3 regions of the Dehalobacter sp. genome follow, and region 2 is predicted to be linked to each of the others. Evidence: riboswitches for the same ligand, from Rfam matches in the RefSeq annotation. Region 2 holds a riboswitch; each other region holds the start of a gene.
The links. A riboswitch is a leader RNA that binds a small molecule or an ion and turns the genes downstream of it on or off. The one in region 2 is predicted to bind cyclic di-GMP.

Region 1: linked by a shared signal. The riboswitch ahead of OKX56_RS06740 (golvesin C-terminal-like domain-containing protein) and the one ahead of OKX56_RS13660 (diguanylate cyclase) in region 2 are both predicted to bind cyclic di-GMP.
Region 3: linked by a shared signal. The riboswitch ahead of OKX56_RS04055 (DUF5667 domain-containing protein) and the one ahead of OKX56_RS13660 (diguanylate cyclase) in region 2 are both predicted to bind cyclic di-GMP.

What each region holds. Positions count from the first base shown of each region.
Region 1 covers NZ_JAPDHR010000019.1:1,501-9,853, reverse strand. Annotated here, with positions in the region: gene OKX56_RS06745 (ABC transporter ATP-binding protein) at 334-2,058, opposite strand; cyclic di-GMP riboswitch class I at 2,352-2,435, shown strand; gene OKX56_RS06740 (golvesin C-terminal-like domain-containing protein) at 2,556-4,262, shown strand; gene OKX56_RS06735 (S24/S26 family peptidase) at 4,315-4,773, opposite strand; gene OKX56_RS06730 (hypothetical protein) at 4,761-5,651, opposite strand; gene OKX56_RS06725 (hypothetical protein) at 5,762-5,902, opposite strand; gene OKX56_RS06720 (radical SAM protein) at 6,223-7,356, opposite strand; gene OKX56_RS06715 (PqqD family protein) at 7,390-7,656, opposite strand; gene OKX56_RS06710 (VanZ family protein) at 7,738-8,262, opposite strand; gene OKX56_RS06705 (hypothetical protein) at 8,307-8,353, opposite strand, start outside.
Region 2 covers NZ_JAPDHR010000055.1:11,931-22,944, forward strand. Annotated here, with positions in the region: gene OKX56_RS13615 (coiled-coil domain-containing protein) at 1-652, shown strand, start outside; gene mutY (A/G-specific adenine glycosylase) at 746-1,828, shown strand; gene OKX56_RS13625 (AEC family transporter) at 1,884-2,822, shown strand; gene OKX56_RS13630 (PilZ domain-containing protein) at 3,221-3,943, shown strand; gene OKX56_RS13635 (helix-turn-helix domain-containing protein) at 3,936-4,484, shown strand; gene OKX56_RS13640 (AMP-binding protein) at 4,498-6,180, shown strand; gene OKX56_RS13645 (agmatine deiminase family protein) at 6,364-7,395, shown strand; gene aguB (N-carbamoylputrescine amidase) at 7,626-8,507, shown strand; gene OKX56_RS13655 (LiaF transmembrane domain-containing protein) at 8,586-9,080, shown strand; cyclic di-GMP riboswitch class I at 9,253-9,338, shown strand; gene OKX56_RS13660 (diguanylate cyclase) at 9,399-11,014, shown strand, end outside.
Region 3 covers NZ_JAPDHR010000014.1:1,884-12,897, forward strand. Annotated here, with positions in the region: gene OKX56_RS04045 (cell wall-binding repeat-containing protein) at 1-1,980, opposite strand, end outside; gene OKX56_RS04050 (IS66 family transposase) at 2,299-2,553, shown strand; cyclic di-GMP riboswitch class I at 2,938-3,022, shown strand; gene OKX56_RS04055 (DUF5667 domain-containing protein) at 3,036-4,337, shown strand; gene OKX56_RS04060 (DUF2922 domain-containing protein) at 4,485-4,724, opposite strand; gene OKX56_RS04065 (DUF1659 domain-containing protein) at 4,763-4,990, opposite strand; gene OKX56_RS04070 (DUF3102 domain-containing protein) at 5,080-5,946, opposite strand; gene OKX56_RS04075 (efflux RND transporter periplasmic adaptor subunit) at 6,502-7,767, shown strand; gene OKX56_RS04080 (efflux RND transporter permease subunit) at 7,764-11,014, shown strand, end outside.

The sequences.
Region 1 (8,353 bases), on a different contig from region 2:
AGGTTTCCAATTCACCAAAATAAAAATATCATTTATATATTCAAGCTAAATTTCGAGTTATATACTTATAATGCCATAAATTAATAAATATTTCCAGATATTTATATTCTTAACATAAATGTTGGTCAAACTTCACATCCGTATCAAAAGTCGTTAAAGTTAGTTTTAGGAGTGCTGCAAAAGGCTTTAAGGCGTTCAAGACTTCTACGGAGCCAGGATAAATTGTGCATGAAATGTCTTCCTGTAATCATCCACTGATGAATGCCAAGCTACCGAACGGTTATTGAAGAGATTTTATCGCTTTCCTGAAAAGGGTTTAGCTGCCGGTCATTTTTATTCTTCTTTATGATCCTCCTCTTGTCGTAAATATTTTAATTTTGATTCAACGAAGACATTTCCGTTATCTATCTTCAAAATCCGCGAACACATCTTTAATGCCGTCTGACGATGGGTAATGAGCAGACAAGTGCTCCTGCTGCTAAAATTTTGAATAGCCTTGAGTACTTCCAACTCTGTTTCCATGTCCAGGGCAGACGTCGCTTCGTCCAGAATCATCACAGGGGCTTTTTTTAAGAAGGCCCTGGCAATCGCGATTCGTTGCGCTTGTCCCTCGGAAAGACCATGCCCGTCCTCTCCGATGACCGTATTGACTCCATGCGGCAGCTCTTGGATAAAGTCCAAAGCACATGCAGCCTGAAGGGCAGTTTCCATCTCTTCCGCCGTCGCACTGAGTTTGCCGCTCCGCAGGTTGTCGGCAATGGTCCCACTGAACAATGTATTTCCTTGCGGAACATAGGTAATCCAATCCCGGGTCACAGCAGTAATTTCATATTTCCGACCGATCGCATCTGTAAAATAGACCTCGCCATCCGAAGGTCTGACCAAAGCCAGCAGAAGCCTGATCAACGTCGTTTTTCCGACCCCCGAAGACCCTACCAAGGCTACCATCTCACCGGGTGCTATATCCACCGAAATCTTATCCAAGACCGGTTTTTCTTTCTCATCTGAATAATAGAAGCTAACCTGACGGAAACGAATACCGACATCCTTCTCTTGCGGGACCTGCCCTTCCCGCCTCTCCATTTGGATCTTTTCCAGTTCCTGCAGTCGCTCCGTTGACGCCAGCATCGCGATGATTTGCGGAAAGGCCCTGGCCAAGCTGACAAAAGGCCCTTGAACTTGCTGAACCAATGTCAGAAAAGCAGTCAATGTCCCATAGGAGATTGCCTTTTGAGACAAACGGACGATCCCCCAGCCAAACGCAACCAGGTAACCTGTCCAATATCCCAGCGAAATGATCGTATTGGCAGATAAGGTCGTCTTGTTTCTCTGAATCACCCACTTCATACGGTTTTGATGCAATCCCTGCAAGGTATCTGTATTTCTGTTTTCCAACCGAAACGCTTTCGTAATGATGAAATTTTGGATGGCTTCCTGAATAAACGAGCGGTAGATACTCTCCGATTCCTGCACTTTATGATTCAAGTTCTTCATCTTTCGGCCCCAGATCCGGCTGAACAACACGGTCGAAGGTCCCAGTATGAACGCAATTACTGCCAATCGCGGCTCATAATAAAGCAAGGTTACAAAAGAACCCACTAACTGCACGCCTAATGCCACAATACCCGGGATCACACTAATAATACAACTGGAGATGTTATTGACATCACTTGTCAACCGTGTCATCAGATCCCCGCTATGATAGTTCGAAAGCGGCAGCCATTCTGTCACCATCATCCTTTTGAAAAAACGCTGCCTCAGGGCGTTGGAAAAGCCTTCGCTGACGCGTACAGAAAGCAGTGACCCGGCAATCGATAACATGATATTAAGAAGTATCGCACCGCCTAAAGCAGCACCGGCCATACCGGCATAAGCCAGTTCTCCTGCAATCGCGTAGTCAATCATATGCTTGGAGAGTATGGCGTTTGCAACACCGAAAAGTGCCCCTGTCGAAGTAATCAGCAGAATGACGATGAGCCTGGGAAGAAAGGGGAGAACATCCGGTTTTATCCAGCGAACAAAAACTATTCCTTTTTTAATTTCATCTTGAATAATCATTCTTTTCTCCTGATATTTTGGGAACATACTATTATAGTGCCATAGTTCCGTTAAAATTTCTACTTGATAATTCTTTTTATGTAATATTCGCTAAGATATTATCTTTTTTTAAATAGGACAAAATCCCAATACCCTAGTCCGTTTATCCTATTGAATTTTGTCATTCGGCTTGATATAGTAACTTTAAGTAAGTTTATTACAAAAAATACATAAATTTAACAAAATAACGTAAATTATCGCGTTATTTTCCAACTGGGAATAAAATAGGAGATGAAAGGAATGATCTACAAAACATTTGCTCAAGGCAAAACAGTCGAAAGGCTGTGGCGCAAAGCTAAAGGGTCTAAGGGGATTCCCTATGACAGCCAGTTGCCAAATTAGTTTTTATATAGTCATCTGTTTTTTCAGCTAGAATGAATATAAAAAAACTAAGCTGGCGGCAGCTGGGGAACCAGTTGCTTTTTGTATTTTTATCTAGTTTGGAAAGGAAGAGACCAATGATTAAGAAACGTATCACAAAAATCGCCGCTGGAATCTTCAGCTTCACACTTATTGTGAACACGTGCTTCGCTGTTCATACCGACAAAATGGTTTCTGCTGCGACTACAGTTAAAGATGTAACCCCCCAGGTGGAATTACTGGGAAACCCGTTCAACAAAGCTACTTTTGCCAAGAATGTCTGGGACATGCAGGTCTATAACAACCGTATTTATCTCGCCCATGGTGATTTTAATACGAACGCCGGTCCGATCCCGGTCATCTACTATGAGCCATCCGCCCAAAAATTCATCACGCAATATACCGTTGATGAAGAGGAAATCGCCCAATATAAAGTACTGGACGGCAAACTCTACATCCCTGGCACCGATTCACGGGGAGATTGGAACAATGGCAATTTCTATACCCTTGAAGATAATGACCAATGGCTCAAAAACGCAACCATTCCGAATGCACTTCATGTTTTCGACATGGCACTCTATAACGGTCAGCTTTATGCAGCCTGCGGAACCAGTAAAACAGGTTGGGGCGAAGTTCTTGTCTCCAATGATATGGGGAAAACTTGGACCAGCCGGGTTCCTCTTGGCTTTACATTTTATGGTTCCTGGGCCACTTCCCTCTTTGAGTTGAATCAAACACTGTATGCTTCAGGAAAGATGATGTACATGAAGCCAACTTCGATCACGACATCATACACCAAGTATGTCTCAATGCTTGGAATCACTGACAGCAGCTCCGCTAGACAGATCTATTCAACCAATTTCGCCAATGGCCTCACTTCGTCCTACGTCTACTATATGAAAAAACCTACAACCTTCCAAAATAAACTTGTATATCTAAATAACCGGATCACCACCTCTCACTGGCTTCCCGATTCTATGTATATTGCCAAAAGCATCAATGAATCCACAAAGGTGATATTCCCTGAGACTTCGGCTGTCCCTGCAGATCTGCTCATCAGAGGCAACAGTCTGTATGCGTTAACCAATGTGAAAAATTCTGCCGGCAATTACACGAGTGTCGTCTACCAAACCACCGATCTTCAAACTTGGGACGAAGTATTCCGTTTTAATACAGACACCTTTGTCAGATCCTTTGAAGAAATGAATGGCGACTTTTACTTCGGTCTAGGCTGCGATTCCGCAACTGTGGCCGCTTCTACAGGCAATATCCTTAAGGTAGCCAGTTCTGCCTATCAGGACATCCCCCTAATTCCCGTAACCAACAATCCCTCAGCGAGTGAATTAACACCATCAACCGCTGAACTCACACAAACCATTCCTGCATCGGCTACAGCCCCTATTATTGTGGACAATACCGACAGCAGCTTTATGAGCAATTCCACTTGGACCATCTCTACACAATCCATCGGCTATTACGGCAGCAACATTCTTAATGACGGTACCGTCGGAGCCGATCAAGGCAAATGGGCCATGTGGGTTCCGACAATAACCGAGTCAGGAAACTATCAACTCTATATGAGATGGACAGCAGATTCCACCAGGCCAGCTGCCGCCCCCCTCGAGATTAAATACAACGGTGGCATGGATACGAGCAAAACGGTCAATCAACAGGAAAGCAACGGTACCTGGGTCCTCATCGGCACCTATGCTTTATCCGCAGGAAGTGATCAATACATCAAGATACTCTGCTCTTCCCCAGGATATACTGCCGCTGATGCTGTAAAATTAGAAAAAGTGAACTGATTTCAAGGAAATGAATAATATAGACAAGCTTCGAGAAAAGCCCGAGGCTTGTCTATATTAATTTACGGATTTTCCGGTACACTTTCATGATGAAGTATCGGCAAGGCCTGAGAATCAGCCAAATATGAACCAGTGTCTTCAGCCTAAGATCAGAGCAAGGAATACGTTTGTCTTTCCGCCATATTGCGGGAACGACAGCGATGATTTGTTCCGGATACAGCGGACCTTCAATCCATTGCTGGGCATCCCCTACCATGAAAAAATGGTCTTTCTTCTTTTTAAGAACCCGATGCATGACATAATAGCTATTCATTCTGCGGATCAGGACAATATCTCCTCTTTTAATCTGGTCGAAGCTGCCCTGGGAGAATTCCACACTATCGATTGCATCCCGCAAAAACGGAACCATGCTGCTGCCGGATACGGGAAGTCTGACATCCTGTCCCTGGCTGAGGAGATCCGAGACTACAGGAAACAAGCCATTGGCTTTCACTTTTTTCACTTGATGCACTGATATACCAACTCCACCGCCTCTTGATCCGGTCTGCAGCGCAGCAAATACACCGGTACGGAAGAGACTATTTTCTCAAAGATACGCATCGCCTCGTTCATATGTTCCTGATCAAAAAACGGCAGGAAAGCTCTTGGCATGAACTGAATGATCGCCTCCCTGAGGTCCATCCTACGAATAGAATTCTCGGCTGCTTGTTCCAGAATAATCACTGCTGACAAGGGTGCAGAATCATTCGTATTAATATTTGATGACCCGCTCCAAGGGGTTCCATAGACAATCACATGGTCTTCCATAATCCGCACAGCAGGATTGTCATCGTTCAACACAAGCACATTCTCCTTATGTTCCTGCCAAAGCCTGGACTGTGTAGACTTCCCCGTTCCGGACGGCGCTGTAAACATGATTGCTTTATCCTGCCACTTTATCGCAGAAGCATGAATTACCAGTCCTTGTTGTTTTAACAAGGCATGCCTGAAGACAATCCCCATTAGGGTAAATGCTGTATGGCGCAGCTTCATTCGGACATAGGATTCTTCCAGCTCATTTTTTTCTTGAATTGCTGCACAGGTTAGCCCAACATTTCGCCACGCGGCATCAATATCCAACAGTACAAGGATTTCCCCCACAGAGCCATATTTCCTTGTATAAAAATAAAACCCGGCTGCATTCGGTTTTTTAATACATTTATAACCGGAGCTCTCGTCAGAGAAATTTTCCCCTTGCGGCAAATCAATTTGTTCACTGGTTTGATAGGTAAAGCATAAATCAGCGGCCTGAGGTTCCGACACATTGTAGTCAATTAGCCCTTCGAACAGCTCAGCGGGGGTGCTTTCATCCATGTGAATGACGAGTCCTGCGACTTGATACTTGGGCAACAAAAACACTCCTTTTGCAGGTATACCTTTTTAAACAACAGGATCGAAAAACAGAATAGCACATCCGTCAAAGGACATGCTATACGTACTTCCATTTGGTACTGCTCGGCTTATGCATTCGTTCTAGGCTGTACACCGTCAATAATACAGATACCTACGTAATCACATACAGAACCTTGCTGCACTACAGCAAACTCATCTTCAGAAGAGAGCTGTACAAATTCAAATTCTGGCTTATTATACTGTTTCAATATAATCACCTCTTAACATTGTAAATAATCAAAAAATCCTATTCTTGGTTGTTAGCAGTAAAAACCTTTCCGCCATAAGTAAATGTACAGAATGGCACATTATCCGGGCAAGACCCGGTCGTTGTACATTGCTGGCTTCCTACTCCCACAGCTGCAAAGCTTTCTTCAACACGTAATGAAATAAAATGAAACTCGGGTTTAAAATAACACTTCATCCTTCTTCACCCCATTCAAATAATAACCTATGAAAGGAGTATACTCGCAGATTCCAGTTTTTTCAAGTCCTATTTTTTGTATATTTATAGAAACAATTAGTGAACTCAGTTGTTTTTTTGGTTATTATAGTCTGTCCTTCTTTTCGCCAGTTCACAGAGATACGGCGCTGGCTTGTCATAGCTTCCGGTTTCCTGATACAGTCTTCCAGGGCAGTGTTCACATAGTACTTGATATTCGCATTCCTTGCACGCCTTGCAGACCGGGATCTGGGCACACTTTTGTTTCAACTCCACCCAGGCATTTTGAAATCCGGAGATAAGCGGATACACTTTGGGTTCCCCCATGATCCCGCAGGGAGCCATGCTGCCATCCCAATTCACCCAGCCGGTACAAGATCCGGACATACATTGAAAGGCAAAATTTTCATCAGTCTGGGCCTTTGATGCAAGGATTTCCCGCATTGCCTCAGCGACAGCATCATCGTTTGGATTCACGGTTTTTTCCGTTTCCCCGATGATTTCGTTGTCAAAGCCGATCTTTCCTCTCTCCGTCATATGGATTTCAAAATTCAGCAATTCTTCCGGAGAAAGGCGGCATTCGCAAGAAGCAGTATTACAGCCTTCACGCACCGGCGCGATATAATTGACCACGCCCAGAACGCATTTCCTCTTCAGGGCAAAATTATGGATCTCGTCAAAGTCCGCTCTATTATATTGTGTAACCGTGGTTTTGATCTCCGTAGGGATCCCTTTGTCCATTAACAGATCAACAGCCCGCGTCGCCCGGTCATATCCATCGGCAAATCCAGTTACTTTCTTGTAGGTATCACGGGAAGCACCATACAACGTAATACTCACAAGTTTCGGCGGAATTCTGGAAAGCCAATTGACAAATTCCGGCGTAATCAGTGTTCCGTTGGTGAATATTTTAATGATTAAACCCAAGTTCATCAATTTTTCATACAACTCTTTAAAATCCTTGCGTAACAGCACCTCTCCGCCGGTCAGCGTAAGAAACAGCAGTCCGGCATCTCGGGCCTCTTCAGCCAATCGAACCCATTGTTCTGTTGTTAACTCTTTTGCTTTGGCCTGTTTATCATTCGCGGCATAACGCACATAGCACATCTTACATTGCAAGTTGCACCTTGCTGTCAGCTCAAAGGAAGAAGCAATAAACTCTTTTCTTTTTTTGCTCTCCAATGCCAAATTGAGATAGAGCTCATTCCAAGTTTTTGCCATCAGACAGAAATCTCCTTATCAGCGTTCACTTTACTACGCTTCAATCAATCCTTTATCTTTAATGCTTTGGATAAATTCCTGAATATCCTTCTTGGCGATATCTTCGTCAACGCTGTATTCCGCCATCAAAACCTGAAGAAGCTCTTCCTCGGTTGTACCCTCTTTCAACTTCCCCCACAGAAGCGCGCCGCTTTCACTGAGTGTCATAATGCCATTAAATTCAACAACGCGCTCACCCAGTGGCACAACAACCCATTGACCGGCTACTTCGCGTAATAAGAATCCCTCTTTTAATTTCAATTACTATCACTCCTCATATACGCATAATAACTAAATATTACCATATAGAATTAAAAAAACATACAATTATTTTTAAAAATTTCATTTATTTCTCTGTTCCAGTTCCCAGATCCGTCTTTTCAACTTTTTAATATAATGAACTATTCCAAATAAAAGCGTGACAAGTAGAACACCCGTCAAAACCCCCGCAGTATCGATGCAAATATCCAGGATCCGCGACGTGCGCATCGCAGAGAATCTTTGATGATATTCATCAATGATCCCGAAAAGCGGGGATAGCAATACCGAAAACACAGCTGCCGGCACAACACGGTTAAAAGCGATATTCAGCATGATGCACATAACGGTGCCAATGAGTGCATATTCAATAAAATGAGCTGCCTTTCTGAGCAGTTGATTAAAGGTGACTTTCCAAAACATATCTCCTCTGTCCAGATCAAAATACCGATCCAGCCAATCAATCATCTGATCAGCGATCCTGATGCTTAAATGATTCGACTGCGTTCCTGTCTGACTGCTTAGCTTCCATGAAAGGAAGACTAGAAACACAAGCACAATAAACAAGCCAACTGTCCCAATTATTCTTCTTATGATGCTGCTTTTCATTTGTTACCTCAACCATATACTGTTCAAAATATATCCTTGTCACCTTAATGGACCAGACAATGCTGCAACATCTCCACTGCCTCCCTGTCAG
Region 2 (11,014 bases):
ACTGAAAGAACAGTATGATATCGCCTTAAATAAGCGGAATCTGGATCAACTATCCAGAACTTTAGAACCCCTTGCCGAACTGGAACGTGAAGCATGTCTGCCAGAAGCAGAAAGGCTGGCCGCCCTGGCGGCTTCCCGCCAGGCGCTTTCGGAGAGAAACAGCCGGCTTCAGAAGATCCGTAAAGACCTTCAGGATAGTCAGGCTGTGAAAATTGACCATGACCTGGAGAAAAAACTTGGGAGCGTAAAACAGCAATGGCAGGCCTATCAGGAATTACAGCATACCCTTGATGATACGGCGGAACTGCTTGAAGCCTCGCTGCAAAAGTGGCAGGCCGAGAATGGCATTGTTTTAAAGATTAAAGCGCAGCGGTTTTTGAGGCGGGCATTTTCGTTGAACCTGTCGGATAAAAAAGAAATGATGATGGCCGAAGCCTATTCGTATTATTTTGCTTACCGTCTGGCCCTTGCTGAAGCCGCTCTTGAGGACAGCAGCATTGAGATTCCTTTGTTCTTTCTGGCCGGATCAATGAACGGAACCGAGGGATTTTGGAAGAAAGCACTGGCTTATCTGCAGGAACTGTCACACTCGCGTCAGGTTATTTTCTGTACGGCGGATGCCAGACTGCGGAAAATGGCTGACGAGCTCTGAAGCAAAGCCTGATCTTCTTACCAGTAACTTGTTAACTCTAAAATGCATGTAATTAGCAATATCAAACATCGAGGCGAATAACAGGGAGGCAGCTTGAATAAATTAGCGGATCTAGTAGATAAACCAAAAAATATTCAGGAGAAACCGTCAGAGATTGCTGCGTTATTATTGGCCTGGTATGACCAAAATAAAAGGGAGCTGCCCTGGAGAAGAACGAACGACCCCTACGCGGTCTGGTTATCGGAAATCATGCTTCAGCAAACACGGGTCGATACGGTTATAGATTATTACCTGAGGTTCCTGGAGCGGTTTCCGGATATTGGCAGTCTGGCTGACGCGGACGAGGGGGACGTTTTAGCCATATGGAAAGGTCTTGGTTATTACCGTCGGGCCAGGAACCTTCATCAGGCTGCCATCGTGGTACATGACAGGTACAGTGGGAATTTTCCGCGCACTTATCCGGAAATCCGCGCTTTGCCAGGAATCGGTGACTATACGGCTGGGGCTATTGCAAGTATTGCTTACAATCTGCCTTATCCGGCTGTTGACGGGAATGTACTGCGGGTCGCAACCCGTCTTCTGGGACTTGAAGCTGACATTAGCCAGCAAAAAACGCAAAAGCAAATTGCTGAAATGATTAGAGAAATGATTCCCAAAGATAGGGCGGGGGAATTTACCCAGGCACTGATGGAACTTGGCGCAATGTGCTGTACACCCAATACTCCCGGTTGCCGGGACTGTCCCTGGCGTACCGTCTGTACTGCCCATCGTACGCACAGGGAGACTGTCCTGCCGGTTAAGAAGAAAGCAAAAAAAGCGGCCCGCTTCGATTACTGGACGGCGCTTGTCTGTAACGACGGGGATATTCTAATGGAGTACCGCAGCAATACACAGCTGCTCGGCAACATGTGGGGACTGCCGCTCGTCCAAAAGGAATCTGCTTCTTCTGCGGAAGAACTGTTCCGTCGCGACTGGGAGTTAGATCTCCGATTTATTAAATACTTGGGCAGCGTTCGGCATGTTTTCACACATCAGGTCTGGCAAATGGATGTCATTTTGTTCTCGCTCAAGCCGGACTCGGAGGTAAAATCAGGGCTTGCCTGGATTTCCCGGGAGAAACTGAAGGACCTGCCGATTCCAAAAGCATTTCAAAAAGTACTTCAGCTTATGATATAATAATAAATTGTATAACTTTCGTAAAATTTCAGCTTAAACTATTGGAGAGAGAAAAGTGGAACTACAAGGCGTCTATAATCAACTGGGGATTTTGTTCTTAACGATTTTACTGGGTTATGTCCTGGCCAAAGTGAAGATTATTCCACCGGCAGCGACTCAGGTTTTTTCTAAATTTGTCCTGACAATTGCACTTCCGGCCTTGATCCTGTCCGGGATGAGAGTATCTTTTACTACGGAGAGGCTGCATACGGCACTTTTTGTTTTCTTGCTTACGATACCCTGCTACGGTCTTGCCTTTCTCGTCGGGAAACTGACAGCGAAGATCCTGACCAAAGATCTGACCAGAGAAGCCATCTTTAATTTTGGAATTGTTTTTGCAAATACAGGCTTTTTAGGTTTTCCGATATTTCAGGCGCTCTATGGCAAAGAAGCAATATTTTATGCTGCGATCTACAATATTATGTTTAACTTGTTGTTGTATACGCTTGGCATTAAAATCATGAATGCGAATAAAACCGAACATCCTACAAGGCTAAACCTGAAAAAAATTATTAATCCGGGCGTGGGTGCGAGTATCATCGGGTTCATTTTATTTATCACCGCTGTTCCGCTGCCCGAATTTATGACCGGCACGATCGATGCGATTGGAAATACCTGTGTTCCTCTGTCAATGCTGACCATCGGGGCGACATTAAGTGAACTGCCGCTTCAACGGATGTTCAGTGATATCGGTATTTATATCCTGTCGGTCGTCAGATTGCTTGTGATGCCGTTATTAACCCTGGTTTTGGTCAAATATATCTTTCAGATTGATCAGATGTGGCTAATTGCCATCCCGGTCATCATGGCCGGCATGCCTATTGCAACCAATACGGTTTTAATGGCGATTGAATACAAAAATGATGCACGTCTGGCATCACAGACGGTGCTGATTTCAACCTTGCTTAGCTGTTTATCAATTCCATTGCTGATACTTGTGCTGTCTCATTTTTAACAGCATCCCTTTTACAATGTATAGAATATCCATAATATGGATAAAATGATCCTATAACATGTGAGGGAGGATCGGTATGGGCGACAAAAATCCAAAGAATATTATGAAACAAAAAAAGAAAAAAACAGAAAAGAAACCCGAAACACTTTATCCGGAAAATAATCTGTAAAACTTGTAACGATAAAACTCAATATTTCTGCATTGTGTTTTTTAGCAATACCAGAGTCTCCAAATCAATGTTTGGACTTTGGTATTTTTTTGTCCGGACTCATCCGTGGCATATTATTCGCAAATTTTTGCGGGTACATTCGTTGTGGTTCTATCCAACATCATGTAAAATGGTATTTATCAGAAAAACGCATTGACATGATTTTCAAACTGTTTCATGAGGTGATTGGATGGAAGACTTTCAGGAAAAGCGGAAGTATTTCCGTGTCGATTTGATCCATGATATTCCAGCCACAGCGAAGATTTCCTCGATTAACAACCGGAAGGTCGAAGTGGAGAAAACATTTCCGATTGCAATCCTGGATTTGAGCACAGGTGGGATATATGCTTTTTTCCCAGTGGATATTCCAGTCAATATTGTCATTATCGATATCATGTTTACGTTTGAAAATGAAGAATTTTCATTTAATGCGCTGATTATTCGCAAGACCCCCAAAGATGACGGCTTTGAATACGGGATGAAATTCCTTTTTCATTCCCAGAAAGATGAAAGCCGGATCACCCGATGTCTGAATCAATATAAAATCAAGCACACCCGCTTTATGAAGATTCAGCTTGATTTACGCAAACAGAAATACATCGGATGCTTTGTCAAGGGCTTGGAGCTGATCGAAGAACCGGCTTATCTGATTACCAGCCGCCGGATCGTTGTCGCCACAAATAAGGCAGCGCAGGACAGCGGTGTCAAACTTGGCGAGCGCTGTTATTCCACGGTCGCCAAACGGCATCATGCCTGCCCATTCTGCCTGCTGGAAGATGCCAAAAAAGCGGATCATCTTCTCGAGACAAATGCCGTTGTGCAGGAACAAAGGTGTAAGGCCCGCTGGCTGTACCTCGAGGATCATTACATGATCCACTATTTCACGCGAAAGGAAGGCTTGAAAGATGAATGAAAAGGTGAGGGATATTGCCGAGAGAATTAAAGGCTTAAGATTACTTACCGGTTGGGCCGAAGAAGAGGCTGCGCGTAAAATCGGACTACCTGTTCAAGAATATCTGAAGTATGAAAAAGGAGAAGATGATATTCCGATCAGTATTCTCTATGAAATTGCCGATTGTTATCAGGTCGATTTAACGGATGTTCTTACCGGTGTCTCGCCCAAACTGCATGATGTCTGCTTCATCAAAAAGGGTAAGGGTCTCAAAGTTGAACGGTATGACCAGTATGATTTTCAGAGTCTGGCTTATCAGTACGTTAACAGAAAAATTGAACCGCTGCTGGTGACCCTGGATGCAGAAAATAGTCCTGAACTTGTTTCCCATCACGGACAGGAATTTAACTTCTGTCTGGAAGGCAAGATGAAAGTCATCATCGGCAGTATGGAATATGTGCTGGACCCGGGAGACTCTCTGTATTTTAATTCCTTGATTCCACATAAAATGCTAGCCCTCGAAAAAAGATCAGCAAAATTTTTAACCGTCATACTTTTATAAAGGATGTGAACAGATGAACCTCGCTTCAAGATATATCGGGAAAACCGATTTTGATTCTTATGAAGATTTTTGTGCGAATTATCAAGTGAAAGTACCTGACAATTTCAATTTTGCGTATGATATCGTCGATGAATATGCCCGTCTGGAACCAGAGCGTCCAGCGCTGGTCTGGTGCGACGACCACGATAATGAACGGATATTTACCTTTGCCGATCTGAAAAAATACTCGGATAAAACGGCGAACATGTTAAGCGAAGCCGGGATCCGAAAAGGCGACAAAGTCATGCTGATCCTGAGAAGGCGTTATGAAGTGTACATAGCGATTCTGGCTCTGGCCAAAATCGGCGCGATCTATATTCCTTCTTCCAATCAGCTTACGCAGAAGGATATTATTTATCGAAATAATGCCGCATCGATTAAAGCGATCATCGCCTATCATGATCCGGTAATTCTCGACCATGTCGAAGCTTCCAGGGAAGAATCATCAACGCTCCAGACGCTGTTTCTGGTCGGTGCTAAGCGTCCCGGCTGGGTTGATTTTGACAGCAGCATGGAGGCTGCTTCCGAAAACTGGGTCCGGCCGACAGGTGCTGACGCGACAACGAATGACGATACAATGATCATCTATTTCACGTCAGGGACCACGAGCATGCCAAAAATGGCCATTCAGAGCTTCACCTATCCGCTTGGTCATATTGTGACGGCTAAATACTGGCAGCGCGTCGTGGACGGCGGGCTGCACCTGACGGTTTCCGATTCCGGCTGGGCTAAATTCGGCTGGGGGAAAATTTACGGCCAGTGGATTTGCGGTGCGGTGCAGTTTGTCTATGATATGGATAAGTTTATCCCGGAAAAGCTTTTGGAAATGATGCAAAAATATAAGCTGTCCACGTTTTGCGCACCTCCGACAATTTATCGTTTTCTGCTTGAACACAATCTCGAAAAATATAATCTGTCCTCGATTGTTCACTGCTCCACAGCCGGAGAACCTTTAAATCCGGATGTCTTTAACCGTTTTAAAAGCATTACCGGCTTAAGCATCTTAAATGGATTTGGCCAGAGCGAGACAACCGTGCTGGTTGCCAACTTTGAATGGCTGGATATCTATCCGGGAGCAATGGGCAAACCGAACCCGGCTTACAAGATCGATGTGGTCGATGAAAACGGAGCTCCATGCCCTCCGGGAGTCGAAGGAGAACTGGTCATCCGCGAGGCTGATTCCAATAAACCTGCCGGATTGTTCTGTGGGTACTACATGGATGAAACTGCTACCCATAAAGTGTGGTATGACGATACATACCACACAGGGGATATGGCCTACTGGGATGAACACGGCTTTTTATGGTTTGTTGGCCGCAATGATGATGTCATCAAGGCGTCCGGCTATAGGATCAGTCCTTTTGAAGTTGAAAGTGCACTAATTGAGCATCCCGCAGTCGTGGAGTGTGCTGTGACCGGCGCGCCGGATGCTGTTAGGGGAACGGTCGTCAAAGCGACTGTTGTGCTGGCCAAAGGCTATACGGCTTCTGAATTGTTAAAAAAAGAGATCCAAAACTATGTCAAAAAGGTGACGGCTCCGTATAAATACCCGAGAATTCTCGAATTTGTCGACGAACTGCCGAAGACGATCGGCGGCAAGATCAAACGCGCCCAGATCCGGCGTGAAGACACGGAAAAGTTTCAAGATAAAGAATAACTTTAACGTATACCCATCAATCATTGAATATTGTCTGATGCACCCCACAATCATCGTGGGGTGATTTTATGCCTTGAAAAGTAGTTGGATTTTCATGTAAAATGAACCATAAATAATCATCATGACAAAAGTAGATTTGAAAGTAATGATGATATATGTTGTTGCTAAAGAAAGGATAAACTGATGTTTCCGAGCGATTTAAAATATAGAATGCCTGCGGAATGGGCCAGACACGAACGTACCTTTATTTCCTGGCCGGTCGGGGCATCAATGTGTCATCCGGAAAATTACGAGGCTGTTTGCGAGGGTTATACCGACATTATTCGAGCTATCGGGGAATTTGAACCCGTCACCGTATTGGTAAACCCCAAAGAACGATTGCTGCTCGAAGGCCGCTTTCGGAACAGGCAGATCGAGCTCCTGCCGTTGGCGCATAATGATGCCTGGCTTCGGGATAACGGGCCGACGTTTATCGTCAATGATCAGGGAGATATAGCCGGCATCAACTGGCACTTCAATGCCTGGGGCGGCAAATATCCGGACTGGGATCTGGACAACCAGGTCGCACCGCAAATATTGAAGCACCTCGGCCTGAAACCGTTTGATGCGCCGCTGATTATGGAAGGCGGCTCGTTGCACGTGGATGGAGAAGGTACACTCTTGACAACGGCCGAATGCCTGCTCAATCCGAACCGCAACCCTGATCTTTCCCGGGAGCAGATTACGGAACTATTGAAGAAATATTTGAGTATCCACAAAGTCATCTGGCTGGGAAAAGGCTTATGTGGAGATGAAACAGACGGACATGTCGACAATATCGCCTGTTTTGCTTCGCCTGGCAAAATCCTGATTCAGGTCTGTGATGACCCTTGCGATCCGAATTATGCGATTACCCGGGAAAACCTTGCGGTGTTAAGCCGAGAAACGGATGCCAGAGGAAGAACCTTTGAAATCATCCCAATACAGCAGCCTCCCGCCGTATTTGCCGACGGTAAACGCCTGACGCTGAGTTATCTGAACTTTTACTTTGTCAACGGCGGAATTATTTTACCTGTATTTGGCGGCCAGGCTGCCGAAACAGATGCCCTGGCTATTCGGACCCTGAGCGGGATCTTTCCAGAAAGACGGATCCGCACCATTAATGGAATGGCAATTATTGGGGAAGGCGGCAATGTTCACTGTACAACCCAGCAGATGCCTGCTGTAAACCATTGAAGGTCAGTGTATGAATTGCCCGACAATATATACCAAAATCTGAAATAAAAATATAAACAAAGAGGAGAACGTAGCAGATACATCTGTTATATGTTGCGCTCTTCTGCGTTGTGGTTTTTTTCTGCATCATGTAAAATAGAAAATGCATACAAATTAACAAAATAGTAGAAACACCTGTAAGATCAGGTTCAGAACACACCGAAATCAGGCATTGGGAAGGAATATTAACGATGAGAAACGTCAAAGTGGCAGCAACCCAGATGCGCTGCACCAGTAACGTTGAAGAAAATATTGCGGGGGCGGAGACACTGGTCAGGGAGGCAGCAGCCCGGGGCGCGCAGATCATCCTATTGCAGGAGTTGTTCGAAACCCCGTATTTTTGTCAGAAAGAAAAATCGGATTTTTACCTTTATGCAGCAGAGCTAGAAGATAATCAAGCAGTCAGACATTTCCGGAAAATTGCCAGAGAGCTGGAGATCGTCCTGCCGATCAGTTTTTATGAGAAGAAAAACTACGCGCGCTATAATACGATTGCCGTGATTGATGCCGATGGTGAGATCCTCGGCAAATACAGAAAGAGTCATATCCCCGACGGGCCGGGCTATGAGGAAAAATTCTATTTTAACCCCGGTGATACAGGCTTTAAAGTCTGGCAAACGCGCTACGCCAAGATTGGAGTCGGCGTCTGTTGGGATCAATGGTACCCGGAAGCTGCCCGCTGCATGACCCTGATGGGGGCGGAGATCCTGTTATATCCGACAGCCATCGGTTCAGAACCGATGGATCAGGCGATCGATTCCAAAGACCATTGGCAGGCCTGCATGCTCGGCCATGCTGCCGCGAACCTGATCCCTGTGGTCGCATCCAACCGGATTGGTGTCGAGGAAGAGGATGATTCCAAAATCACCTTCTATGGTTCTTCTTTCATTGCCGGACCGCAGGGTAATAAGATAGCGGAGGCTGGACGAAACGAAGAAGCGGTTCTAATCGCGGAATTTGATCTGGACCAGCTCGAGGTTCAGCGGCTGGAGTGGGGGATCTTTAGAGACCGCCGGCCTGATCTATATGGAAGGATTTCTTCCTACGACGGGGAACTTTATTTATCAAAATAATCCATTATCTAACACGAATTTGTAGTTCTTAAATCTCGAGTATCTTATTAACCTTTATAAGGTGAGAGGAGGCTCTATATGAACAAAAGCGGCTTATTTTGGGGAATCATTCTAATCCTTACAGGAGGCTTGCTGCTTATAGATAATCTTGGCAACTGGCAAATCTTCAGTATGGAATTTCTTTGGCCGGTATTGATCCTTATTCTCGGGCTTGCTTTTGAATTCAACTATTTCAGTAAGAAAGAAAGCCCCGGATTGCTAGTTCCCGGTGGTATCCTTACCGTTATTGGTCTGTTGTTCATCTTTGAGACTTTTACACACTGGCAATTTTCCGGATATACCTGGCCGGTCTATCCGCTGGCTGTTGCAGTCGGTCTATTTCAACTCTATTTATTTTCCGGACGCCCGCGCGGTCTGCTGGTGCCTGTTTTTATTCTAACCGCTCTAGCGTGCATATCCTTTACTGGGATGTTTGTAACGTCAATTCAGCGCTATATAGATCTAGGCCTGGTGGTCCCGATCCTGCTGATTCTGGCAGGTCTGATCCTGATCATCCAAAGGAAAAAAACATGAACTAAATTTGGAAACCATGTAAGAAGAATCTGATCTGGATGATAATATCTATTGCATAATATTAATCAATAAATGTATGAATAGTCAGACTCTGAATATTCATACATTTATTGATTATTCATACATTTATTGACAGATTTCGTGTATTTTACTATAATTGAGTTAAAATCATATGATCCATTGGCAAACCTGTTGAAAAGCAGGGACGCAAAGCTACGAGTCTAAGTGCTGAAGCATATTGACAGTCGGGTTGCACACAGAAGATGAAAACCGCGGCTGCTTTGGCCGCGATTTTTTTTTCTGAGGAGGGGATTTAATATGACAGCGGATTCCATCGTTGCAGCCAGTATTTCAATTACCCTGGTCTTGTTGATATCTTACGGATTTTTATATTTTTCCGAGAAGAAACATTATTTCTTAGCATGGAGTCTTTCTGTCTTGATGCTCATGATAACCTATCTTTCCAGAACTGCATTGCTGGAAACCGACAGCCCGTCCGTGGTGCTTCAGATTATCAACTATGCCTCTTCGATCGCAGGGTACTGGCTGATATTCAAGGGTACGCTGTTGTTTTTTAGCAGAAGCTACCCGGTGTTTTGGGATATCGGCACGGGCTTTCTGATCGTTGCTTTTATATGTATTGCTGTTCAGGGAATCTCGGCAACCGCTCTTTTACTTCTATCTGTTGTCTGGATCATTGCATTATTATCCAAAGCTGCTATGACATGCTTAAAAGCAAAAACACCACAAGGCCCGATCCGAATAATACTTGGCTATACCTATATTTTTTGGGCCTTGTCGATTTTACTTTATCCGTTGTGCAAATTAATTAACGTTATTTCACCGTCTGTAGGTTATTTAGTTGCCGGTGTTGTTGGTCTGCTTGCTTATCTTAATATGCAGGCCCTGTATTTTCAAAGCATCCGGGAGGAGCTCGAAAGCAAAGAAGCAAATATCAGAAAACTTGTCATTTATGATAAATTAACGGGGGCCTACAGCCGTACCTATTTTGAAAATGTGCTGGAAGATTTCCTTGATAAAACCCTCATGCCTGCAACATTGGCCATGGGGGATTTTAATGGTCTGAAACTGATCAACGACACCTTTGGTCATGAAAAAGGGGATGAATTGCTTGCTGACGGGATCAGAATCATGCAAGAGACGATCGGCACTGAGAATGTGATTATCCGATGGGGCGGGGACGAATTTATCATTATCATGCCTGGTGTGCCGCTTGATCAGGCCGGCGTGTTTTTAAACAATATTAAAAATAATTTAAAAATCTCCCGCCCGCAAACGGTACCAATAGATATCTCGTTTGGCCTGACGGTTTATGAGAACAGGGAACAACCCCTGGCAAAAATGATCAGCCAGGCTGAGGAAAAAATGTATAGCAACAAATTAAATGAAAGCAAGAAATCCCGCCTTGCCATCATCGAGTTCCTGGAAAAACTGCTCTGGGAAAAAGATTATCAGACGGAAGCCCATGTCATGAGGCTGAAAAGTCTGGTCAGTAAATTCGGCAGTCAGATCGGCCTGTCCCCAAGAGAGATCGTCGAATTGGTCCAAGTTGCAATGCTGCATGATATCGGCAAGATCGGTGTTCCGGGGGAAATCTTAAAAAAACAAGGTGACTTGACCCCGGAAGAATGGAGCATTATGAAAAAACATTCCGAAATCGGCTATCGGATCACGCAGTCGTCCAGGGAATTAGCGCATGTCTCAGAAGCCGTTCTCGGTCATCATGAATGGTGGAATGGAAAAGGTTACCCGCAGGGGCTGAAAGAAGATGAAATCCCGCTGTTCTCGAGGATAGTTTCTATTGTTGATTCCTACGATGTGATCACGCATGAAAGGCCCTATAAACGGGCCATGGACCCCTATAGTGCACTTGTTGAAATCAATAAGTGCGCCGGCAAACAATTTGATCCGTA
Region 3 (11,014 bases), on a different contig from region 2:
GACACCTATAGGGACAAGGGAGAAGGTATTGGAGTCTCCTGCCCGATTCCCTCCCGTTACAACCAGTTTGAATAAGTAGGTCTGACCGTTGATAAGACCTGTAACTACAGCAGAGGTAGAACTGGAACTCAAGACAGACGTCGTCGAGGAGTTCTGCCAGGTTGCGCCGCCATCAATGGATTGTTTTAGACTAATCTGCGTAGCCCCTCCCGGGGGGCTAAAATATAACGTTGCGTCACCGTTACCTGTAACTCCGGAAAGATCATATATGGGGATATTTGCGATTGAAGTATTGTTTTTTCCTTCGGAAAGCCATTGGCCGGAGACATAAGCTACATAACCTTTAGCTACGTTCGCTGTTGTGGTGGTCACATAAATTACGACTTCGTTACTGTTAATGTTAGCTGTACTGATCGTTCCTGTACCGCTTATGGTTTGTGTCGCGTTGGCGTTAAGCGTTTTAATCGTTGTCATTTTTCGCGTTGTCGTCTCCAACTTTGCTGTTATTCCATCGCAGGCAACGTTGACCGTGCCGAAATCTCCTTTTAAAGTCACCTGGTCGCCACGAATCATATTTACTATGGAGAATCCTACCGATGAGGTGTTCTCGTAACCATCAAGAGTGCAATTCGATAAAACTATCGTATTCTGTACTTGGGATTTTCCTTTAAGATGGATGACTGCTTCTTTTCCAGAGGGGACATCGATTACCAGGGTTTTAGACATAAATGTATCGCAGCAAATACCATCCACCGATCCCCCTCCCCGAATGGTCGTTCGGCCTTTGACGGTTACATTTTCTAAGGTTACTGTTCCGTTTCCGATACCTTCACCGAGTAGTAGGTCGCCTTCAATGACCGTATTTCGGACCGTGATATCCGATGCTTCGATTGCCAGACTTCCGGATATTGTCGTTTCCCCTGATGGAGGCCCATAGGTTCCCTTTTGGTTAAAAATGCTCCTTAAAACTTGGTTTTGACTGTGGGTATAGCCATTTAGAACACTGTTAGGAATCGTTTCTTCTCCGCCCAGGGTAAGTAGATGGCTGGAAACGGTCATTTTTTTGAGGATAAAATCTTCGGATGGCCCGATAGGAATTTTACCACAGAGGACAAGGGGAGATGATGTTTGGGCCGCAAGAGCTATCCCTGCAAGTGAGTTCGTTAAGCCTGCTTTGTTTTCCGCGCTAGCGAGATATATTATATTAAAGTCGAGGTCTTTGGAGAATTTATCAAGAACTGCGCGGTTCGTAGCATAGCGGTCGTTGCCTGCCAGTCTGAGGGGAGAAGGGGCTTGATCCTCAATATTTTTGCCGACGACTCCCGTGCCGCCGATAATATAGGTGCGAGTTATTTTATAATTACTCAAGTGCATTTTTACCACCTCAGGCAAGTTATCCGCTGGCGTAAGCAGGATGGAGTACCCTTTAGCGGCGGCCACTGCGGAGATAGACAGTGCATCCGCGAAGTTTACTCCGCTAACTAGTGCGACCTCTTTGGTGCCAAGTCTCTTCGCAATTTCGACAGAAGTCACATATCTGTCCGAACCATAGATCCGGTCAGTGGTTTTTATACCAATTGTTTTCAGGGTTTGCTCTACATCGGCGGAGATTGCCTCGTATCCGCCTACGAGGATCGCCTTGGTTGCTCCTAATCGTTGTATTTCGTTTTGGGTATATCTATTGATAGTATTTTTTTCTGTGAATAGGATGGGGGCATCGTATTTTTTGGCTAAAGGACCTGTACAGAGTGCATCAGCCAACGCGTCTCCTTCGACTAGAACCACATAATCGGATTTTTTCCATCCTTCCTGCGAGATGGCCACAGCTGTTTGGTAGCGATCCGTACCCGCTAGCCGATTTTCATCAGCCCTAGCAATGTTCGGACTAGGCAGAATGATTAGCATCAGAACAAAAAAGCCTATTATAAGAAATGTAGAAAGTACTTTTTTCCTTAGATGTAGATATTCTAGATATTTCACTGCCAAATCTCCTTCATATAATATAGAATTATCGCTATACAAGTTATTATTTCCCATTCTAATCCTTATCACTTTCTAATTCTCTGTGTGTGACAATATTCCTCCAAATAATATGATAGAAAAAGTCATAAAATGTACAAATGTAATTAATCTACTAGGTACTTATTGAAAAAAACGATGGGATAAATAAAACATAAAGTACATAACAGGGGCACCCGAGAGGCACCCGAGGGGACAGGTTCATGATTGATATCATCCTCACAAGTTGATCTAGATTTGACAAACATTATAAGAAAAGAGAGGGGACGTAACCGAAACATGAAGTTACGCCCCCATGGGTATCAAGTTTACCATAGTTTAGACCCTGGGATCACAGTGGTAGGATGCCTAGCTCACATGAAGAGAAAATTTACGGATGCGATTAAGGCCTTAAGCCCGGAGGAGCAAAAGAAGACCGTTTACTTCAAGGGACAGGAGTACTGCGATTACCTGTTCCACATTGAAAAGAAATACAATGATGCTGACCCTGGAGAGCGTCGGATAAATGGCTGTTTCATGATAATCTTGTTATGAAAGAGTAACAGAAAAATGAGACAAATAACGCTGAAATCCACTTTAATCCTCCTTAGAGTTTTTTGAGTAAACTTGAGAAACTCTAATTTAGAGGATTTTCTCACGGATCTAAGAGAGTTTTCATACACATTCTTATTAGACGCTTACAATGATTTTAATATGATTCGGGCCTGCTGGTTTACAGTGAGCTCTTTTTTACGCCACTAGAGTTTACGCTTACTTTTTAATTATTTAACATGCGAATATTTTATATAATTTCAACATAAAGTAAATTTAAAATTAATTTTTATGGGACAAAAGTCTCATTTTTTATACCCCAATGGTCTGGAATAAGTCCGAAAACCTTGATTTTCAAAGTATTCTGGAATATAATGGCCTCAGCCAAAACGATAATGGCAAATCCGTCGAAAGACGGAGACGCAAAGCCACGGGTCTAACACCGAAAGGTTATGACAGCCGGGTTACCGAAAGGGGTAGATAGAATGATCCATAAGAAGATTCTCGTTTCAATTCTTTGTGTCCTGTTAATCATTGCGGTCGCGCCAACCTGTGTATTTGCTGAAACAACCACGGATGGAACCACAGTAACCGAGGATGTTTCAACGAGTACTCCTGATACGACCACAGATCCCGCTACAGATTCAACAACGACTGACCCAACGACAGACACAACAACAGATGCAGTAACAACCGATTCCACAACAATGGATTCGACCGGCCAGGCCTCAGCTGAAGATGAAGCCGGTGTAACGCCGGACAGCTGGCTCTATTCAATCGAACAGATGATTGAAAGTGTTCAGGTTGCTGTAACTTTCTCTGATGAAGGAAAAGCGGAACTGCTCGTTGAGTTTGCCAATGAACGGCTCGCCGAAGCGGAAATCATGTCCGAACAAAACCAGTTGGATTTGATGGAACAGGCTCTGAAAGTGTACTCGGATACGATAAAGAAAGCCAACTTCCAGGTACAGCAGATGATCGAAGACAACGAAGCAGCTGAAGGTACGGATACGACGGCTACAGATTCTGCTGCGGATGATGGGGCCGTCACGACTTCCACAGATGAAACAGTCGCAGAGGACACGGCAGCAACTGACACAGAAGAGAATACGGTGATCAGCAATCTGCTTGCCAGCATTGAGCTTGTTCAAAGCGATGCAGATAAAGTCGTCTTAAAAATCAGCGGCAATCTGACAGAAGATCAGGCTGAGATCATGCAGAATATCATTAAAGCCGAAGTTCAAAACACCATTGCGATCAAAGCTTATGTGGCTGCCAAAAAAGCCTATGGGGATGCAGTGCAGCAATTTGCAGCGGCCAAAGCAGAGTTGGGTGAAGCCCGTGCTTCAGGTGACGAGGCTGCCGTTGCCGCTGCCCTGGAAAAAGTCGAACAGGCTGAACAGTACAAAAACGACATGCAGGAGCTCAGGAAAGATGTTCAGAAGATCAAAGTAGAGACGAACAAAGAAACGAAGGAAGTCTTGAAAGAGCAAACCCAAAACATAAAAGAATATAAGAAGGCCAATAAGGGCCAAGCCGTGAGCGACCAGGAAGATAGCCTGGAAGCAGGGGACGAACAGGATGCAACGGCTGTAGATAATCAGGATGTAACGGATACTGGCGATCAGACTGCCACAGTCGATGGCCAGTCTACTTCGGATGAAACAACAGTGGATGGCACAAGTGATGAAAGTGGTGGAACCGTCGATGCTCAAAGTATTCAGAACACAGTCACGAATACCCCTCCAAATAACGGACATAACGGTAAAGGGCAAGGAAAAAGATAGGACTTTATATTTTCAATAACTGAGAATCATTCAAATTGCATAAAATGCAATGCCTCCCAAAAAGAAAAACAGACAGCTATCAGGCAGATAAAGTGCCAGGGCTGTCTGTTTTTGTGGTCTTCATCTGTTTAGGCCGGTACTGCCCGCTTACGCTTGCGGAGGATCATAAAGGTCATTGGTCGTAGTTTCGATGACCTTTATATCCTTTACCCCTGTAAGGGCACCGTTTGCCGTGAGGAATATCCCGCCTGCTATAAGCGCGTTCATAACGTCCATGGCTTCAGCCAGCTGAATATCCTCTCGCGGTTGGGGAACTGTTAGGGAAAACGTGTTCTCTCCGGTGGTCGCGAAAGTTAATCTTGCTGTTCGGTTGGTGGTCACAGCCAATTGAATCACCTCCTTGACGCCTGAAATTGCCCTCCGCTTTACGCTTCGTTTGTCAATTCATCCGTTCTTCTGAAGTAAACGTCAAGCAGCGTATATTCCGACAGACTGAAGATGGCGTGAGCCGCCTCATAGACAGCTTGATTCGAAGCATTGTAAACAATATTGTTAAGGGTTCGCTGTTTGGTTATCGGAGCATCGGAGGTGCTGACTCCGGTCTGATAAACCAATACCAGAGCGGCGCCGGATGGTGCTGAAACAACGGCCATTCCAATCATCTCCTTTCTCTTTTATTGGACAGCTTACTTGCTGTCTTGTATATACTATGCTTGGCTTGTCCAAAGGTTCCCAAAAAAAATCAGGAACGAACTCTAAGCGGTTTCTTGGGGGGCGGCCACTCTTTAATCGTCTCTGCCATGTATTCAATCAGTCGATTGGCCTCTTTTCTTTTTTCTTCTTTCAGGTTCGGATCGATATGGGCCAGATTGGTGAGCGCTGTCGTCAGATCGAAGAAGGTATCGGCGATTGTTTTGCAGCAAGCGTTGCATTTTTCTACATACTTGATGTGAGCGTCCGGGTCATGTTCGGTTTTAAGGTTGTGGGTAAAAGGGGCTGTTATTGCAGAGGGGGCATCACCGGCAGAGGAGGCATTGTTGGCAGATTGCGCTTCTGCATTGATATTTTCCGGATTCGTTGGCCTTGTTGCAGCCTTAGCGTGCTCCTTTTTTAATTCGGAGATGGTGCTGTCGATCGTCTCCAGCCCTTTTTTAAGTAGCTGATTCTCCTGAAGCACCTGCTCCTTCGCCTGATTGGCCTGATCTCTGTCCTTCAGAGCCTGCTGAAGCTCCTGTTTCGTCATACTGCCGACGTCATTGTGCGTGATGAATTCCTCCCGTTCCTCTGCCGGGAAACCCAGTAAGAGGAGGGCCTGGGTATAAGTCAAATGGGACACTGGTGTCCCATTTGAGCTGTCGGATACTTCAGGGAAGTTAGGCCCGTACTCTTCGTAGAGCTTTATCAGCCTGGAGGCAGTTCGGCGAGAATAGTTCACGGACTCTTCCAGCCACTTAATCCATTCCCCGTGTTTGAGCATGGCCTTGGCTTCCTGCAAATGACGGCCGATTTCAATGGCGCTGGTAAGCAATATTTTCTTAGTTTGGTAGGTTATCATATTTATTTCAGCCGCAATGACAAGCGGTGTGCGTTCGGTAGCCGGATTATCCATACCGCCCATCCGTCCTTTCATTATGAGTCTAATTACAGCATATGTAGATAGGCTTCGGATGGTGAGGGCTTGGTTTTGTGACGTAACAGACAAAAGTAATGGCAATGGCAAAAGATAGCTAAAGATAGCAGGAATAGCTATAGACAATAAACGCAGCGCAATAATAAATAAATCCCACGGGTTTTGAATCCGTGGGATTTTTAATATCAAAATGATTTCACGAAGCACGATAGTCTGAAACTCATCATTGGACATAGCGGCTTCCCTCCAAAACAAAATGGATCCTTTAACAGATATTATGCAATATAAAAAAGAAAAAAACAACCATAAAATTCCAAAAATTTACAAAATAATGTTGCCATTTATGGGAAGAAAATATTTGGTAATATCTAACTTGAACCCATTGACCCAAGGCACAAAGGAAGATAAGATAAGAGAGGTGACGTGCCGACTGACCAGTCGGTCGCGACGGCCACGGCCGCAACCACGACATTCATGAATATGTCCCAAAAAGAATAGACTTAGAAAGATATTGATTTACGGGGGAGTAGAAAAATGAAATTCAAAATGAAACGGTCTGAGCAGGGTGGCAGCCCGGACTTGAAAAAACCGATTGGGAAGAAGAAAATGATCATTACCGTGATTGCAATCCTGCTTGTCCTTCTGGTCGGGGTAAGAATCTACGGTGCGATACAATCTGCTGCTGAAAAGAAGGCGGCAGAACAAAACAGACAGAATTATGTCCCGGTGGAAGCGTTGACCTTACATAAACAGAGCATCTCTTCTGCGATTACCTTAAGCGGCAAAGTTGAAGCGGATAAAGAAGCTTCCGTGGTCGTCGGCACCCCGGCCAAAGTGGCGGCGGTCTATACCAAAGTTGGGGACCGGGTCAGCAAGGGCCAGGTACTTTTCAGCCTTGATAAAACCGATCTGATGTCCAGCTATAACCAGGCTTCAGCGGCCTATCAGCTGGCGCAGGCCGGCTATGAAACCAATATGGCCAATTATGAAAACAGTAAAAAGAATTATGAGAATATGAAACAGCTGTATGAAATCGGCGCGGTCAGCAAGTCGGAGCTTGATCAGGCTGCCGTGGCGGCTTCGGATGCGGTTCTGGAAACGTATAAAGGCCAGCTGGCTCAGGCCAAGGCTGCTTATGACGCGGCGCAGAAAGCCCTGAATGATATGGATGTCAAGGCGCCGATCGACGGTGTCCTTACAGCGCTCGATGTGAAAATTGGGTCGATGGTGATGAGCGCCGTTTCTCCGGCCAGGGTGGTGGATTTGAATAAAGTGTTTGTTACAGTAAGCCTCAGCGAGCAGGAGATCAACAGCGTGCACAGCGGCCAGTCGGTTCAGATTGAAGTGCCTGCGGCTTCAGTGAAAGTCAAAGGGGTTATTGACAGTGTAAGTATTGCAGCCAATGCCCAGGGCAAATACGCGCTCAGAACCTATATCGATAATAAAGACGGAATCATCAAACCCGGCATGTTTGCCAATGTGACCTTAAACATTGCCGGCAAAGATAATGTCTTGGCTGTGCCGACCGATGCGGTGATTTTTCACGGCGGAAAAGACGTCGTGTATGTTGCCAAAGATAATGCTGCAGCCGAGATGGAAGTAACGACAGGACTTGAGAGCGGCACCGAGACGGAGATCGTCGGCGGACTGACGGAAGGGGACATCGTCATTATCAAAGGGCAGAACTTTGTGCAGGATGGTACGGAAATCAAAGTCGTAACTGTTGACGGCAAGCAGGTTGCTCAGGAAACGACGGATACGGCAGCTTCGGCGCAAACAGGGGGAGGCGTTCAGAAGTGAAAATATCTGAAACGTCGGTAAAACGCCCTGTTACAGTCCTGATGCTTGTTTTTATTATCATCATTCTCGGATTTGTGTCCTTCACGCGTATTCCGCTGGACTTGATGCCCGAAATGGAATTGCCTTATGCAATCGTGAGTACATCCTACAATGGAGCAGGCCCTCAGGAGATTGAAAACCTGGTCACGCAGCCAATCGAAAAGGCTGTTTCCACAGCCCAGAATGTCAAAAATATCAGCTCCATCACTTCGGAAGGCAGTTCGCTTGTTATTCTGGAGTTTAATTATGGAGTCGATATGGATCAGGTTGCCCTCGACCTCAGAGAAAAAATTGACCTGATTAAAGATTACTTCCCCGACGGCGTCAGCAGCCCGATGGTCTTGAAACTCAATATGAATTCAACCCCGGTCTTGACGCTTTCTATTTCGTCATCGACGATGAGTCTCTCCGAACTGCAAACCCTGTCGGAAGATACGATCCAACCGAGACTGGAAAGAGCGGAAGGGGTTGCTTCCGTGTCCGTGACCGGCGGAACCAAGGATATTATTGAAATCCGGACAAAAAGTGAGAAATTAGCCGGTTATGGCATTAGCCTCGCTTACCTTCAGGGAATCCTGGCTTCGGAGAATGTCAACCTGCCCGGAGGTACAGTCAAGAAAGGGACCCAGGAGCTGACTGTCAAAACGACCGGGGAATTCATGTCGGTAGCTGAGATCGAGCAGCTGCTTATTCCGCTGCCTACCGGCGGAAATGTTCAGCTGAAAGATTTAGCCGATATCGAATTAAAGCCGGATCAGCAGACAACCATTTCCAAAGCGAACGGCAATCCCGGTGTCAATATTTCGATCCAAAAACGTTCCGACGCCAATACAGTCCAAGTTGCGGAAGCAGCCTATGTAGAGATCGACAAAATCCAGGATGAACTAAAAGATGTCAAGATTACGGTGGTCATGGATAATGCAGCCTATATCAAGGCTTCATTGTATTCGGTCGCGGAGCATGGGGTTATCGGCGCTCTCCTGGCGGTACTGGTCCTGTACATTTTCCTGCGAAATATCCGTTCTACCCTGATTATTGCTTCAGCTATCCCGATTTCCATTATTGCGACGTTTTGTCTATTATATTTTACCGGCATTACGCTGAATCTGATGACGCTGGGCGGATTAATGCTTGGTATTGGCCGTCTGGTTGACGATTCGGTCGTGGTGCTCGAAAATATCTACCGCTTCCGACAGAACGGCTATTCCAGGGTCGAAGCGGCAGTGAAAGGATCTTCGGAAGTAATCATCGCTGTCATGGCTTCCACGCTGACGACGGTCGCAGTCTTTTTACCGATCGTCTTTGTCCAGGGATTAACCTCCACACTATTCCGGCAGTTTGCCTTGACGATCGCGTTTTCGCTCGGAGCATCGCTGGTCGTTTCGATGACGGTTGTCCCGATGCTCGCTTCCAAGCTGCTGAAAGTAGAGCGGAAGAATCAGACTGCTGGTTTTGCTGATGCTGGTAAGACAGGGGAAACGGATAAAGCATATACACAGACCGAAGCGGCTGAAGCATCCGAAACATCCGAAACATCCGAAACAGTGAAAGTAGCCATAACGGATGCAGCGGAAGATGAAGAAAATGGCAGGGGATTCTTCCGTACTCCTGCGTTCCTGGCGAAAGCCCACGATAAATTTGACCAGGGCTATGAAGCGCTGCTCCAGGGGTATAAGAAACTGCTCAGATGGGCCCTGGGCCACAGGAAACGCGTTTTTATCGTTACAACCATTGTCTTTGTCGTTTCCATTGCCTCTGTTGCCGCTGTTGGGACAGAATTCTTCCCGACGACGGATGAAGGCATGCTCTCGATCAGCGTTACGCTTCCTGACGGGGCAAAGGTCGGCGATACCTCGGCGGTCATGCGTGAAATTGAAACGAAGATAGAAGATATTCCCGAGATCGATACCATCTTCCTGGATGCCGGATCATCCGGAACCATGAGCCTGACAGGCGCACAAGGCAACGTTGGTACCTTTACCGTGAAGCTGCTTCCTTTAACGGATCGGAAACGCGGCGTCGTGGAGATCTCCGATGAAATCCGGGACCGGATTAAGGACGTACCCGGGGCCAAAACCAGTGTCGCAGCAACCCAGTCCGTGATGAGTGCCGGTGATCCGATCAGCATCACCATCAAAGGTGAAAATCTGGATCAGCTGAAGAAGATCGGAGACGATTTTGTCACCGTGATTAAAAAAGTCCCGGGAACCCGCGAAGTTAAATCCAGCTATGAAGACGGAATACCGGAAGTTGAAATCAACGTGGACCGTAAGGCGGCCAGCCAGTATGGTCTGAGTGCCGGAACAATCGCCTCTGCGGTAAAAGCATCGATCAGCGGGGCAACCGCGACACAGTTCAAATACAATGGGACCGAAATCGATGTAAAGATCAAAGGGGACGAAACGTTTAACCGGAATCTCCAAGCCCTTGAGCAAATTCCCATTACCACGGGCCTCGGCTATACCGTTACGTTGGGCCAAGTGGCGGATGTTTCCGTCAGCCGCGGTCCTGTCAGCATCAGCAGGGACAACCAGGCGAGGACCCTGACGGTCTCCGGTCAGATCAGCGGCAGGGACGTCGGCAGTGTCTCCAAAGATATTCAGACGGCGCTGGCAGATTACCGGATGCCGAATAATTATACCTATGAAATGGGCGGACAGCAGCAGGAAATGGTCGATGCATTCAGTGACCTGTTCCTTGCGCTCGGACTTGCCGTGGTTCTGGTCTATATGGTCATGGCTTCCCAATTTGAGTCGCTGGTTTATCCGTTTGTCATCATGTTTTCCATCCCGCTTGGATTTGCCGGAGCGTTCTTAGGATTATTCATCACCGGTAAACCATTAAGCGTTATGGGGATTATTGGTATTATCATGCTGGCCGGTATTGTCGTTTCCAATGCGATCGTTCTGGTCGACTATATCAATACACGACGAAGAACGTACAAGGAGGACGTGCATGAGGCAATAATCAATGCAGGACCGATCCGCTTGCGGCCGATCATCATGACGACGCTAACGACTGTTCTAGCCATGCTGCCGCTTTCACTCGGGATCGGGGAAGGCTCGGAGTTTCAGGCGCCGATGGCCATTGTCGTTATCACAGGTCTCCTATTTTCAACCCTGGTTACCCTGGTGCTGATTCCGGTCATGTATTCTTTCACGGATGATCTGTCCAACAAATTCAAACGCAAATTCAGAAAAGACAAAAA